DNA from 2 places in the Micrococcus sp. MS-ASIII-49 genome. Region 2 is predicted to be linked to the other one. Evidence: riboswitches for the same ligand, from Rfam matches in the RefSeq annotation. Region 2 holds a riboswitch; the other holds the start of a gene.
What was found. A riboswitch is a leader RNA that binds a small molecule or an ion and turns the genes downstream of it on or off. The one in region 2 is predicted to bind S-adenosylmethionine.
Positions count from the first base shown of each region.

Region 1: it holds a riboswitch for S-adenosylmethionine, as region 2 does, so the genes downstream of both, SJ20_RS09165 (O-acetylhomoserine aminocarboxypropyltransferase/cysteine synthase family protein) here and SJ20_RS02370 (flavin reductase family protein) in region 2, are expected to answer to the same signal.

Region 1 covers NZ_JXSP01000130.1:15,032-22,168, reverse strand. The annotation lists gene gatB (Asp-tRNA(Asn)/Glu-tRNA(Gln) amidotransferase subunit GatB) at 1-133, shown strand, start outside; gene SJ20_RS09180 (phosphotransferase) at 149-1,225, opposite strand; gene SJ20_RS09175 (CPBP family intramembrane glutamic endopeptidase) at 1,367-2,263, shown strand; gene SJ20_RS09170 (VOC family protein) at 2,282-2,917, opposite strand; SAM riboswitch class IV at 3,095-3,210, shown strand; gene SJ20_RS09165 (O-acetylhomoserine aminocarboxypropyltransferase/cysteine synthase family protein) at 3,341-4,708, shown strand; gene SJ20_RS09160 (homoserine O-acetyltransferase) at 4,705-5,835, shown strand; gene SJ20_RS09155 (SGNH/GDSL hydrolase family protein) at 5,911-6,804, opposite strand; gene SJ20_RS09150 (alpha/beta hydrolase) at 6,885-7,137, shown strand, end outside.
Region 2 covers NZ_JXSP01000032.1:12,120-19,256, forward strand. The annotation lists gene SJ20_RS02360 (MFS transporter) at 1-678, shown strand, start outside; gene SJ20_RS02365 (cold-shock protein) at 893-1,096, opposite strand; gene SJ20_RS02370 (flavin reductase family protein) at 1,335-1,859, opposite strand; SAM riboswitch class IV at 1,933-2,052, opposite strand; gene SJ20_RS12120 (hypothetical protein) at 2,245-2,859, shown strand; gene SJ20_RS02380 (RNA-binding S4 domain-containing protein) at 2,907-3,275, opposite strand; gene hisD (histidinol dehydrogenase) at 3,286-4,602, opposite strand; gene SJ20_RS02390 (mechanosensitive ion channel family protein) at 4,841-6,328, shown strand; gene SJ20_RS02395 (universal stress protein) at 6,345-6,881, opposite strand; gene SJ20_RS02400 (MBL fold metallo-hydrolase) at 6,955-7,137, opposite strand, start outside.

The DNA of each region.
Region 1 (7,137 bases), on a different contig from region 2:
GGCCGAGAAGATCAAGGGCGGCAAGATGGCCGCCGTCGGCGCCCTCATCGGCCCGGTCATGAAGGCCACCCGCGGGCAGGCCGACGCCGGCCGCGTCCGCGAGATCGTCCTGGAGCGCCTGGGCGTGTCCTGACGACCGCGCGGGCCCTCAGCTGTCCAGGGCGGTGAGGGCTCGCGCCACGCGGGGCAGGGTCTTGCGCAGCAGGCGCCGCCAGGACCCCGCGGCCAGCCCGCCGACGATCGCGTCCCGGGCCGCCGCGTCGTCGAGCGTCTCCAGGGCCATCGCCCCGAGCCACACGCGGGCCCGGCGCGCCTCGGCCGCGTCCCGGGCCAGGTCGGGCACCTTCTCCTCGCCGTGCCACAGCGCCAGGTAGGCGACGTTGAGGGCGGGGTCCCACGCGCACGCGAGGTCCCAGTCCAGCACCCCGGCCAGCGCCCAGCGCAGCGGGGCGCGCGGGTCCTCGTCCTCGGGCACGGCGCGCCAGCGCATGTTGTGCCCGGCCAGGTCGCCGTGCACGAGCGACGGCGGCACGGGCGGCGCGGCGGTCCACGTCGTCACCGTGTCCGCGAGGGCGGCCACCGCGTCCGGCCACGCCTCGGCGCCCAGCCGCGTGTCGACGTCGTGGCCCTCCCACGCGCCCAGGCGCGCGGCGACCGCCCCCGGCAGCGCCGCGACGTGCCGGGCGCGCTCCGGCGTCCACGGGCCGCGGAAGGCGAACGGGCGGCCGAGGTGCGGGGCGATCCGCGGGTCGGTGACGTCCACGGCGGCGAGGTCGTCGAGGACGCCGCGCAGCACGTCCGGATCGCCTTCGTGCGGCGGGTGCGGGCCGCCCGGGAGGAAGCGCTGCAGCACCGCGGCGCCCGGGCCCGCGGAGACGGGATCCGAGAGGGCGACCGGGACGGCCCACGGCACGCGGCGCTCGGCCAGGGCCGCGGCGAGTCCGTCGAGGAGGGCCAGGCGCCGGGGCAGGTGCGCCGCGGGGTCCCGCTCGGGCGCCCACCGCGCGGCCGGGGCGGCCCCCACCTCGTGGGCCCGCGTCATCCGGAGGACGCCGACGTCCTCGAGCACGAGCACGCGGTGGAACTGCCCGCCCTCCTCCACGGACGCCGCGGCCCAGTCGGCTGTGCGGAGCCGGCGGGCGAGAGCGGGGTCGAGGCCGGGGCGGAGGTGCTGCAGGGCGCGGTGGACCAGCTCGAGCTCGCTGGGGGCAGGCGGGGAGACCACACGACCACGCTAACCCTCCCGCCGCCCGCCTCCCGGACTTTCGAACGCGATATCGGGGGAATGGGGACTTTCGAACGGGAGATAGGCCCCACCTCACGTTCGAAAGCGCCCGGGGGCAGAGGGGCGGCGGATACTGGGGGCATGCCCGCCACCCCGCGCACGTCCCGCTCCCCGGCCGTCCCGGCCGTCCGACCCGCCCCCGCGCTGCCCGCCCCCTCGGCGCGCACGGTGCGGTGGGAGATCGCGATCGTCCTCGGCCTCTCCCTGGGGAAGTCGGCGGTCTACGCGATCGTCCAGCTCATCGACAAGGCCACCCAGGCCCCGCTGGGGGAGCAGACCACCGTCCTCAACCCGGCCCTGGCCGACCGCTGGGCCTTCGACCTGACCTATCAGCTGCTCGGCATCGGGTTCGCGCTCGTGCCGGTGGCCCTCGTGCTGCACCTGATGCACCTGCGCGGCCGGAACCCGTTCCGGGTGCTCGGCCTCGACCTGCGCCGCCCCGGCCGCGACCTGGCCTGGGGCCTGGGCCTGTTCGCGGCCATCGGGTTGGGCACGCTCGGCGTCTACGCCGCCGGCCGGGCCCTGGGCCTCACGACGGCGATCGTCGGCTCGGCGCTCGGGGAGAGCTGGTACCAGGTGCCGGTCCTGCTGCTCTCCGCGCTGCGGCACGGACTGCTGGAGGAGGTCATCGTGGGCGCCTGGCTCGTCGACCGGCTCGGGTATCTGCAGCGGCTGCGCGCCGCGGGCCTGGCGCACGATCCGGCGCCGGCCGTGCCGTCGTCGTGGGTGAGCGCCGAGGGGCTGTACCTGCCGACCCGCGCGGCCGTCGTGGTGCTCGCCCTCGCGCTGCTGCGCGGGGCGTACCACCTGTACCAGGGGATCGGGCCGGGCGTGGGCAACGCCCTGATGGGCGTGGTGTTCGCGCTCGTGTTCCTGCGGGTGCGCCGGGTGATGCCGCTGGTCATCGCGCACGCGCTGCTGGACGCCGTCGGGTTCCTCGGCTACCCGCTGCTGGCGCGGGCGGGGCTGCTCGGCTGAGCGGCCCCGCCTCCGCGCTCAGAGCGTGACCTCGCCCTTCGGGGTGCGGAAGGTGACCGAGACGATGCCCGGGGTGCCGGAGGGCGCGACGTACTCGATGTTCACGTCCTGGACCTGGCCGTCCTCGTCGTCGCCGAGCCACTCGGCGAGGCGCTCGGGGGAGCCGGCGATGTTCAGGCGCTCGATGGTGGCCTGCGGCTCGGCCGCCTGCGAGGGGTGCATGTCCTCCTGACCGTCGGCCCAGCGCAGGATGAACGGCAGCTGCGGGTCCGCGAGGGTTCCCTTGACGCCGATCTGCCGCCAGGACAGCTCCCGGCCGTCCGGGAAGCGACGGTTGCCGGGGACGGCCTCACGGCCGAGGCGGCGCTCGAACCGGCCGATGTCCGTGGTGGCCACCGCCCAGCTCATCCAGCCGCCGCCCTGCTCGGTGCGGGCGCGCACGAGCTGGCCGAACGGCGCGCTGAGGGAGGCCGGGTGGTCCAGGGCCTCGACGACCTCCAGATACTGCCTGCCCGCCATGGGGAACAGGGCGTTCTGCGTGCCGAAGCGGGGGTGGACACCGCCCTTGATCCGCTCGATGCCCAGCGTCTCGGCGATGCGGGCGACCGTGGCGTCCAGGCCCTCGGGGCCGGCGGCGTAGGACACGTGGTCCATGCGACAGGTGTGCACTGCGCTGTTCCTCTCCGTTCCCGGGCTGCCCCGGGGGTTGACCTGGTGCGAGTCGCGGGGCGTCGAGCCCTTGACGGGTCGGGCGCCCCGTGCGGAGAGCGTATCCGCGGGTGACACGCGTGACGAAATCGTGGCGGGGCGGCGGGCTACACTCGGAGGCACGGTCACGAGAGTCAGCAACAGGCCCCGGCATGCTGACCGGCAACCCTCCTTCCGCGGTGGGGTGCCCCGGGTGACGACCAGGCCGGCCCCACAACGGACGCCGGCAAGCGCGGGCCGATCCCACGGCCCCTCTCGACGGCGCCGGGTCATCTCCGGCACCTCGACGACGCCGGTTCCCGGATCGGCACGTCGGCCGGCGGGCGGGGCGGCCGGGTCCGGCCCCTGAACCCCTCAGGAGGGTCCGCCATGACCGACCAGACCACCCCGACCCCCGACGCCTGGGGCTTCTCCACCGCGCAGGTCCACGCAGGCGTCGCCGTCGGCCAGCACGCCTTCGGTGCGACCGCCCTGCCGATCTTCCAGACCACCTCGTACGACTTCCCGTCCGCCCAGGTGGCCGCGGACCGGTTCGCGCTCAAGGACCTCGACCCGCTCTACACCCGCATCGGCAACCCGACGCAGGGCCCGGTGGAGGAGAAGATCGCCGCGCTCGAGGGCGGTGTGGGCGCGCTGCTGCTGGCCTCCGGTCAGGCGGCGACGACGTTCGCGATCCTCAACCTCGCCGGCGCCGGCGACCACGTGGTCGCCTCGGCCAGCCTCTACGGCGGCACGCAGAACCTGTTCAAGCACACCCTCGCCAAGGTCGGCGTCGAGACGACGTTCGTGACCGACCCGGACGACCTCGAGTCCTGGCGCGCCGCCGTCCGGCCGAACACCACGGCGTTCTTCGGCGAGACCCTCGGCAACCCGCGCGGGGACGTCCTGGACGTGCGCGCCGTCGCCGACGCCGCCCACGAGGCCGGCGTGCCGCTGATCGTGGACAACACGCTGGCCACCCCGTACCTGCTGCGGCCCATCGAGCACGGCGCCGACGTCGTCACCCACTCCGCCACGAAGTACCTCGGCGGGCACGCCGCGGCCATCGCGGGCGTGATCGTCGACGCCGGCACGTTCGACTACGCGCAGCACGCCGAGCGGTACCCCGGCTTCAACGAGCCGGACGAGTCCTACCACGGCCTCGTCTACGCGCGGGACCTCGGGGTGGGCTCGCCGCTCGGCGCCAACCTGGCCTTCATCCTCAAGGCGCGCGTGCAGCTGCTGCGCGACTACGGCTCGGCCATCTCCCCGTTCAACGCGTTCCTGGTGAACCTCGGCCTGGAGACCCTGTCCCTGCGCATGGAGCGGCAGGTGGCCAACGCGGCCGCGGTGGCGCGCTGGCTGGAGGGTCGCGACGACGCCGAGCACGTGGTCTACGCCGGCCTGGAGTCCAGCCCGTGGCACGAGCGGGCCCAGCGCTACCTGCCGAAGGGCGCGGGCGCGTTCGTCTCCTTCGAGATCGCGGGCGGCCGCGAGGCCGGGGCCGCGTTCGTGGACGGGCTCACCCTGCACCACCACGTGGCCAACATCGGCGACGTCCGCTCGCTCGTGGTGCACCCGGCCTCCACCACCCACTCCCAGCTCACCGACGACGAGCAGCGCGCCGCCGGCGTCACCCCCGGCCTGGTGCGGCTCTCGCTCGGCGTGGAGGACATCGAGGACATCCTCGCCGACCTCGAACGCGGCTTCGCGGCCGCCGCCCGCCGCGGCGACGACGACGCGGGGGAGCGGGCATGACCGCCGTCGCCACGCGTCCGTCGCGCACCGCGCTGCCCCGCGGCGGCCGCCACCGCCTGCGGGTCGGCGAGCTGCACACCGAGACCGGCGGGCTGCTGCCCGACGTCGAGCTGACCTACGAGACCTGGGGCACCCTCGCCGCCGACGGCTCCAACGCCGTGCTCGTGCTGCACGCCCTCACCGGCGACGCGCACGTGGCCGCGCACGAGGAGGACCCGACGCCGGGCTGGTGGGACGCCCTCGTCGGCCCGGGCCGCGCCGTGGACACGGACCGGTGGTTCGTGGTCGCCCCCGCCATGATCGGCGGCTGCCACGGCTCCACCGGGCCCTCGACGCCCGCGCCCGACGGGCGGCCCTGGGGCTCCCGGTTCCCGTTCCTCACGCTGCGGGACGCGGTCGAGGCCGAGCGGCGCCTGGCCGACCACCTCGGGATCGGCGCCTGGCGTGCCGTGATCGGCGGATCGATGGGCGGGGCTCGCGCCCTCGAGTGGGCCGCGACCCACCCCGCGCGCGTCGCCGGGGTGGGCGTGCTGGCCGCCACCGCGGCCTCCTCCGCCGACCAGATCGCGTGGGGGCAGGCGCAGACCGCGGCCATCCGCCTCGACCCGGACTTCCAGGGCGGCGACTACTACCCCGGCCCCGGCCCCGTGGCCGGCCTGGGCATCGCCCGGCGCATCGCCCACACCACCTACCGCACGGCGGGCGAGCTCGGCCAGCGGTTCGGCCGGGAACCGCAGGGCGTCGAGGACCCGTTCGGCGCCGTCGTCGGGGTGCCGGGCGGGCGCGGGCGCTACGCCGTGGAGTCCTACCTGGACCACCAGGCGGCCAAGCTCACCGACCGGTTCGACGCGAACTCCTACCTCGTGGTCACCGAGGCCCTCATGGGCCACGACGTCGGGCGGGGGCGCGGCGGCGTGGCGGCGGCGCTCGCGGACTACCGGGGCCGGGCGTTCGTGGCCGCCGTCGACTCGGACCGGCTCTACCTGCCGGCCGAGTCCGAGGCGCTCGCGGCGGCGCTGCCCGCGCGGCCGCCGGTGCACACGATCGCCTCGCCCATCGGCCACGACGGCTTCCTCACCGAATACGGCCAGGTGGCCGACACGCTCAAGCGCACCCTCGCCCTCTGAGCTTTCGTTCGGGAAACGGCGGCGTGTCGCGGCACTGTCGTTCGGGAAACGGCCACCGGTCCCCGCCGGCCGGGCTCAGGGCTCGACGATGTCCAGCGGCTCGGTGTGGTCCGAGCCCTGCGGCATCGGCGCGCCGAAGAGCGGCTCGGGGACGGGGCGCTTGGCCGTGACGCCGTCGCCGGAGGAGACGCCGCGGAGGCGGCGGACCACCCACGGCGCCAGGTGCGTGCGCACCCATGCGGCGTCCGACGCGCGGGCCGCGCGCCACGTGCGCGGCGCCGGCGGGGAGAGGCGCAGGTGCTCGAGGCCGTGCTCCACGCCGAGGGTGTCCAGCACCATCGCGGCGATCGTGTGGTGGCCGAGCGCAGAGAAGTGCAGGCGGTCCTCGGCCCACATCTCCCGCCGGGCGAGGTCCTTGAGCGACCACATGTCCGGCACCAGCGCGTCGTGCCGCAGCGCGATGGTGCGCACGTTCTCGTTGTAGATCGCCACGGTGCCGCGGATGCGGCCGATGACGGGCGTGCCCTTCACGTCGGTCGCGTTGAACAGCAGCACGGTGGCGCCGTCGGAGGCCAGACGCTCGACGACGGCGTCCAACCGGACCGCGATCTCGTCCGGGTCCGCGCCGCGCAGGATGTCGTTGCCGCCCGCGCAGACGCTGATGAGGTCCGGCCGCAGGGCGAGCGCCGGCTCCACCTGGTCCTCGGCGATCTGGTCCAGCAGCTTCCCGCGGACCGCCAGGTTGGCGTAGGCCAGGTCCTCGCCGGGCGGCGTCAGGCGGGAGAGCTCCTCGGCCAGGCGGTCGGCCCAGCCGCGGTGGTAGCCGGGACGGTCCGGGTCCGGGTCGCCGATGCCCTCGGAGAACGAGTCCCCGATGGCGACGTAGCGGCGCCACGGATGGGCGGCGGGGTCGTCGACCGGGGTCGCGTCGGAGGCGTGCGGAGGCTGGGAGGAGGATGGGTTATCCACGGGTAGGATTCTGCCCACGTCGCGCGGGAGGGGTCAACCTCCGGGAGGGGCCGACCGTGCCGCTCGCTAGGCTGGCGGACGTGAACGCGAACCCCACCCCCGCCGTCGAGCCCGTCGTCCGCTGGTCCCGCCCCGAGGGCGAGCGCACCGAGGACCTGCTGATCGTCCTGCACGGCTACGGCGCGAACGAGGACGACCTGTTCGGCCTCGTCCCGCACCTGCCCGAGCACGTCACGGTGGCCGCCGTCCGCGCGCCCCTGCCCCTGCAGCCGGGCTCCCACGCCTGGTTCCCGCTCTCCCAGGACCCCGTCACGGGCGAGCTGGGCTCCACCG
Region 2 (7,137 bases):
TGGGTGCTCGCCCTGGTCGCCGCCCCGCCGCTGCCCGGGGCGCCGCCGCCGGCCACCGGCCCCGTCGGCGGGCGACGACGGCGGGACACCTCGCCCCTGCCGGCCACGGTCTGGTTCTTCGCGGCGATCGCGTTCCTCACCGGCCTGGGCATGCAGGCCACGAACACGTACCTGCCGCTGTTCGCGGTCGAGACGCTGGGGATGACGCTCGTGGCCGGCGGCGCCGCGGCGGCCGTGTCCGGGGTGGTGGGGGTGCTCTCCCGGATCGGGTGGAGTCGGCGGATGAGCTCCGGAGACCGGCCCACCACCCTGCTGACCGTGATCTGCCTGGGTGCCGTGGCCGGCGTCGTGGTGTTCCTCGCCGCGGACCTGCTGGACCTGCCGGCCCTGCTGTGGGTGGGCGCCGCGGTGCACGGCTTGACGGTGCTGGGCGCCAACGTGGTGATCAACGCGGGCCTGCTGAGCGAGGTGCCGGCCGAGCGGCTCGGCCGTGCGACCGGGGCGAACTCGATGGGCATGTACGCCGGCTTCGCCCTGGGCCCGCTGCTGATGGGCGTGCTGCGCGACGTCACGGGCGACTACCGGGCCGGCTTCGCGGTCGTCGCGGCCGGGTATCTGCTGGCCCTGGGCGTGGTGCTGCTGCTGCGTCGCCACGTGGGCCGGCGGGGCGCGGCCTGACGCGCAGGGCCAGGACGAGACCCACCGCGGAGGACCGCGCCTCAGCGACATCACCGCAGTGCAGCCCTGCGGTGATGTCGCAGCGCCGCGGTCGAACGGGCGTACGGCGGAGTGCGGCGCAGTGCGCGGGCGTGCGGGACGCACGGAAGCGCACACGACGACGCCCCCGGTCCATACGGACCGGGGGCGTCGGAAGCCGTGCGTCAGGCGAAGATCAGAGCTTCGTCACGTTGGCGGCCTGGAGGCCCTTGGGGCCGTCCTGGGTCTCGAACTCGACGCGGTCGTTCTCCTGGAGCTCCTTGAAGCCCCCGCCCTGGATGGCGGAGAAGTGCACGAACACGTCCGCGGAGTTGTCCTCGGGGGCGATGAAGCCGTAGCCCTTCTCAGCGTTGAACCACTTGACAGTACCGACAGCCATGATGGTGTCCTTTCGATGTGCCCCCGCGGTGCGGTGGCGGTGTTGGACCGCGGCCCGGATGTGGGACGCGGGTGAAGCGGCGAGACTGAACCGCTTGCCCAACACTCATCGACGCCGGCGATGCCGGGCTGACGAGCAGTGAAGATGGCGGGATACAGCTTGATCAACTTCAGGCTCCATCATTGCACGGATCTCGCCGACCGGGAACCAGGGGCCCGATTGTTCACCTGGAGTTCGCTCAGAGCGCGCGCAGGCCGTGGAAGAGATTGCGGTGCAGGGCGGCCGGGGGAGCGGCGTCCGTGTGATCCGCCAAGGCCGTCACCTCCAGCAGCACCACCGTGTGGTCGCCCGCCGGGACCTCGGCGTGCACCCGCGTCTCGAGCCAGAGCGAGGAGCCCCCGATCAGCAGGGCGTCGTGCGGGCTGCGGTGCACGTCGAGACCGGCGAAGCGGTCGCCCTCGCGGGCGGCCAGCTGACGGCACAGCGGCGTCTGGTCCGCCGCGAGCAGGGAGACGCCGATCGCCCCGGCCCGGCGCAGGCGCGGCCAGGTGCGGGAGCTGTTCTGTGCGGAGAAGGACACGAGGGCCGGCTCCCAGGAGATGCCCACGCCGAAGGACGAGGACACCATCACCTCGGGGACGTCGTCGGCGAGGCCCGCCAGCGCGACGACCCCGGTGGGGAATGCCGAGAGGCCGGAGCGGAGGTTGCCGAGGGACAGGTCGGTGTCCCACGCGGCGGTGTGGGGTTCGTGGGTCAGGGTCATGGCGCGCGTCCTCTTCCGATGACTGGCGCGGCTCCGCAGACGGCGGGAACGCGGATCGCCCGGATCCGCGGAGGCGCGGTACTTGCCCGTCGGGGTGTCCGAGGGGCCGAATCATCACCTGGAGCACCCCACTACTGCGTGAGAGGGTTGCCGTCCCGCCGGCCAGGGCCGTGAATGACGGGAACTCGTGATTCTGGGGATCAGCCTACGGAGGGGTCCGTGGGGTGGTCAAAGCGCGGCGGTCGCGCGGCGTCATCCGAGCTGCCCGATGTGATGCTTGACACACCGCGCATCGCCAGCCAGGATCAAGCCACTCGAGAGGGGGGCTCGAGACCGCAGCCCGCGGCCCCGCAATCGGTTCTCTGAGAGGGATCGGATCATGCGGATGGACATCGAGAAGAAGCGTGCGGCATTGTCGGCCGCCGTGGTCGTCGCGGCTCTCCTCGGTATCGCCATCTCGGGATGCTCCGCTTCCCCGGGCAGCGTCTCCTCCACCGCGAAGGCATCCACCGCTGCGGCGTCCTCCGTCACCGTGACGTCAGCGGCCCCCTCGGCAACCCGGTCGGCCTCCGCCACCGGTTCGTCCGCGTCGTCACCCGCCGGTGAAGAAGCACTCCCCGCCGCGCTGTTCGAGGAGGACGGGATGACGTTGGTCGAGTACACGCGCCGGCATCCGGATGCGGACCATCTCGACCCGGAGAAGGAGTCCGTCCTGGAGGAGGCGGTCGGGACGGGCACACAGCAGATCACCGTGGACGCTCAACAGGGTGCGGTCCTTCGGGTCATCGTGCTGTGTCCTTCGGATGCCACCGGTGAGACGGAGATCCTGACCTCACGGGGTGGCGGGGGAACGAAGACCTGGATGGCCGGATCGGAGGCGCTGTGCGGCGGCTGGTCGGCGGCGACTCCCCCCGTGGATGAGGCGGGGCCGATGACGTTCACCGTCACGGTGGACAACGACAAGCCGTTCCGGATGGTGCTGACCGCACCCTCCGCATGAGGCCGCCATCACGACGGCGGATGACGGCGCGGGGAGGACGGAGGCGCTCAGCGTCGGTCGCGGCCGCGCAGCGCGTCCAGCTGCCGGCGGTCCCGTTTGGTGGGCCGGCCCGCGCCCCGCTCGCGGTACGGCACCGCGAGCAGCTCACGCGGCACGGGCGGCGGGGAGTGGTCCACGTACTGCTGCCGGGCCACGGGGGCGCCCACCCGCTTGGCGATCAGCCCCGTGACCTCCAGGATCCGCTCGCGTCCGTCCTGGCGCACCCGCACCCGGTTCCCGACGACGACGGGCGTCGCCGCCTTCACGGGCTCGCCGTCGATGCGCACGTGGCCTGCGCGCACGGCCGCCGTGGCCGCCGACCTGGTCTTGTACAGCCGCACGGCCCACAGCCACGCGTCGATGCGGACGCCGCTCACGCCCGCCCCCTCACGCGAAGCGGGCGCGGATCGCGGCGCCGTGCGCGGGCAGGCGCTCGTCCTCGGCCAGCACGCCGATCCCGTCCGCGACCTCCTTGAGCCCGGTCTCCGTGTAGCGGATGCGCTGCTGCAGGCGCAGGAACGTCACCGTGTTCAGACCGGAGGAGTGCCGGGCCGTCCCCGAGGTGGGGAGCACATGGTTGGACCCGGCCGAGTAGTCGCCCAGCGGCACGGGGGCGTGCGGGCCCACGAACACGGCGCCGGCGTTGCGGATGCGCCCCACGAGGGCCTCGGGGTCGCGCGTCTGGATCTCGAGGTGCTCGGTGGCGTAGCGGTCGGAGACCTCCACGGCCTGGTCCATGTCCCGCACCAGCAGCACGCCGGACTGGGGGCCGGTGAGGGCCTCGCGGATCTGATCCTCGTGGAACGCCCCGGGCACCTGCGCCTCGATCGCCGCCAGCACGTCCCGGAGCAGGTCCTCGGAGTCCGTGATGAGCACGGAGGCGGCCAGCGGGTCGTGCTCGGACTGGCTGATCAGGTCCGCGGCCACCCAGTCGGCGCGGGCGGTGCCGTCCGCGATCACGGCGATCTCGCTCGGCCCGGCCTCGGCGTCCACGCCGATCACGCCCTGCAGGGCGCGCTTCGCGGCGGCCACGTACACGTTGCCGGGCCCCGTCACCAGGTCGACGGGCGCGCAGAGCCACCCGCCGTCGTCGTCCTGGACGCCGTGCGCCAGCATGGCCACGGCCTGGGCGCCGCCGGCCGCGTAGACCTCGTCCACGCCGAGCAGCGCGCACGCGGCGAGCACGGTGGGGTGGGGCAGGCCGCCGTGGTCCCGCTGCGGGGGTGAGGTCACCGCGAGGCTCCCCACGCCGGCGGCCTGCGCGGGCACCACGTTCATCACCACCGAGGAGGGGTACACGGCGCGGCCGCCGGGCACGTACAGGCCCACGCGGCCCACGGGGATCCAGTGGTTCTCCACGACGGCGCCCTCGCCGAGCTCGACCGTGGAGTCCTGGGGGTGCTGGGCGGCGTGCACGAGCCGGGCCCGGCGGATCGACTCCTCCAGGGCGGCACGCACCCGCGGGTCGAGCCCGGCCAGGGCGGCCTCGAGCGCCTCCCCGGGCACGCGCAGGGCCGGCGGACGGACACCGTCGAACCGCTCGGCCAGGTCCAGCAGGGTCTGCTCGCCGCCGTGGCGGACCTGCTCGATGATCGGGGCGACCGCCGGCACCACGGAGGACACGTCCACGTTCGCCCGCGGGATGATGCGGGACAGGTCCGCGGTGGCGGTGTCGAGCGGGCGCAGGTCGGTGACGGAGAGCACGGATTCCTCCAGGGGGGCGGCGGCGGGCCGGCGGGACGGGGCGCGACGACGGCCGGGCCCGGACCGCGCGGACGGTCAGGCTCCATTGTGCTCTTCTCCGGGGTGCGTCCGGGGGCGGGTGTCAGACTGTCGTCATGGTCTTCCCCGCGCTGCCCGCCCTCGCGACCCCGCCCTCGCGACCCCGCCCCTGCTGACCGCCCTGGACCGCCTCCTGGCGGGCGAGACCGTGCCGTCCGGGGTGGAGGGGGACATCCAGGACGGGGCGGCCGCCACCACCCGGGCCTTCGGCGTGGAATGGGGGACGCTGCTGACCGTGCTGATGGCGTTCGCGATCGGCGCGGCGGTCGTGTACCTGGCCCTGCAGGTGGCACGCGTCGTGCTCGTGCGCCGCCCCGCGTTCCAGCACGGCGCCGCACGGCTGAGCCTGCCGGCCGCCGTCGCCGCCGGCCTGCTGGCCTCCCGGATCTGGCTCGGGGTCATGGCCGAGGAGCAGACCTGGTACCGGCCGGCGTCGTTCCTCTTGCTCATCGCCGTGGCCGCGGCGGGCGCGTGGGCTGCGTGGCGCCTGGTCGGCGTGATCGAGGCGGGGATCCTCGGCCGCTACCAGGAGACCGGCGTCGAGCACCGCCGCGAGCGACGCATCCGCACGCAGACCATCCTGATCCGACGCATCCTCAACGCGGTGATCGTGGTGGTGGCCGTCGCCGTGGTCCTGCTGGGGGTGCCCGAGGTGCGCTCGCTCGGGGCCGGCCTGCTCGCCTCCGCCGGTGTGATCTCGGTGATCGCCGGCCTGGCCGTGCAGTCCACGCTGACCAACGTGTTCGCCGGATTCCAGCTCGCCTTCACGGACGCGATCCGGGTGGGCGACGTGGTGGACATGGAGGGCGTGTTCGGCACCGTCGAGGAGATCACCCTGTCCAACGTGGTGCTCAAGCTCTGGGACGGCCGCCGCATGGTCTACCCGTCCTCGCACTTCACCACCCAGCCGTTCGAGAACTGGACGCGGGTGGGCGCCGAGGTCTCCGGCGTCGTGGAGCTGGACGTGGACTGGCGCGTGCCCATGGACGCGCTGCGCGCACGACTCACCCAGCTGCTCGAGTCCACGGACCTGTGGGACGGGCGCGAGCACGCGCTGCAGGTGACCGACGCGACCGGCGGCGTCGTGCGCATCCGCGCCGTGGTCTCCGCCCGCAACTCCGGCGACCTCTGGGACCTGCGCTGCCTCGTGCGCGAGGACCTCGTGGCCTTCCTGCGCCACGAGCACCCCGAGGGCATCGTGGTGCAGCGCATGGTGGACCGGCACCCCGCCCACGACGACGCGGCGCCCGCCTCCGAGGGATCCGACGCGGAGGCCCGCGGTGGCGACCGGACGGGTGAGCCGGGCCCGGACGGCTCCGGGGTGGCGGCCCGCGAGCCGCGCCCGCGCACCGCGCCGCTGCCGCGCGTCGACGGCGCCGATCCGCGCCCGGACACCCTCACCACACCGCTGACCCGCGTGGGCGACCACTCCGGCCTGTACACCGGCTCGATGACGGCGGTGCAGCGCAACCGCGAACTCGCCGGCCCGGGCGAGGAGGCGTTCGCCGAGCGGCGCGCGCAGCAGGCCAAGCAGGCGGCGGAGGCCGCGGCGGCGGACGAGGCCGGACGGCGCAGCGGCGCCGGCTCCCACACGGACGGCCTCCTCGACGACGCCGTCACGCGCCGCCGTCAGGACGACGAGGACTGAGGCCCGGCGGGAGCGCTCAGCGCTCGAGCGTCGGGTCCCCGGGATCGACGGGCGTGAGCCGACGCCGCTCGGCCATCGGCTCGGACGCGGGCAGGCCGTGGGTGGCCGGGTCCGTCTCGGCGACGTGGCTCACGGCCTCGGGCGTGTGGTCCCCGTACTGCCGGTACTCCTTCACGCACAGCACGGGCTGATCGATCTCCTGCAGCAGCTCGTCCGAGACCGATCCCATGACGAACCGGCCGAAGCCGCCGCGGCGGCGCACGCCGATGACCACGATGGACGGGTCCAGCTCCGCGGCCACGTCCTTCATCTCCTCCACCGTGGACCGGCCGCGCGCGTACTGGCGGAACTCGGCCGTCACGCCGGAGGCGTCCAACCGGGCCTGCACGCCGCGCTGCTGCTCCTCCGTGACGAGGGACTTGGTGCGGTGCTCGCCGCCGGGGCCCGCATTGACCACCACCACGTGCTCGCCGGTGGAGCGGGCGATGTCCAGGGCGGTGTCCAGAGCGGCGTCCGCGGACTTCGAGGGGGCGTAGCCGACGAGGATGGTCATGGGGTGCCTCCGCGGGGTCGAGGGGACGGGTCTGAGGTCAGCGTAGTGCGGGCCGGGCCCGCGGCGGAGGGGCTCAGCCCTCGCGCAGGTGGCGCAGGTGCGCGGCCACCGTCTGGACGGCCACGCGGGCCACGGTGCCGGTGAGGCCGGGGTAGATGCGCGGGGCCAGGTCCTCGGGCGTGATCGTCGCCGCCTCGGTCTCGGGCAGCGCGGCCAGGGCGGCGCGGATCTGCTCCAGGCGGCCCTCGCGGTGGTG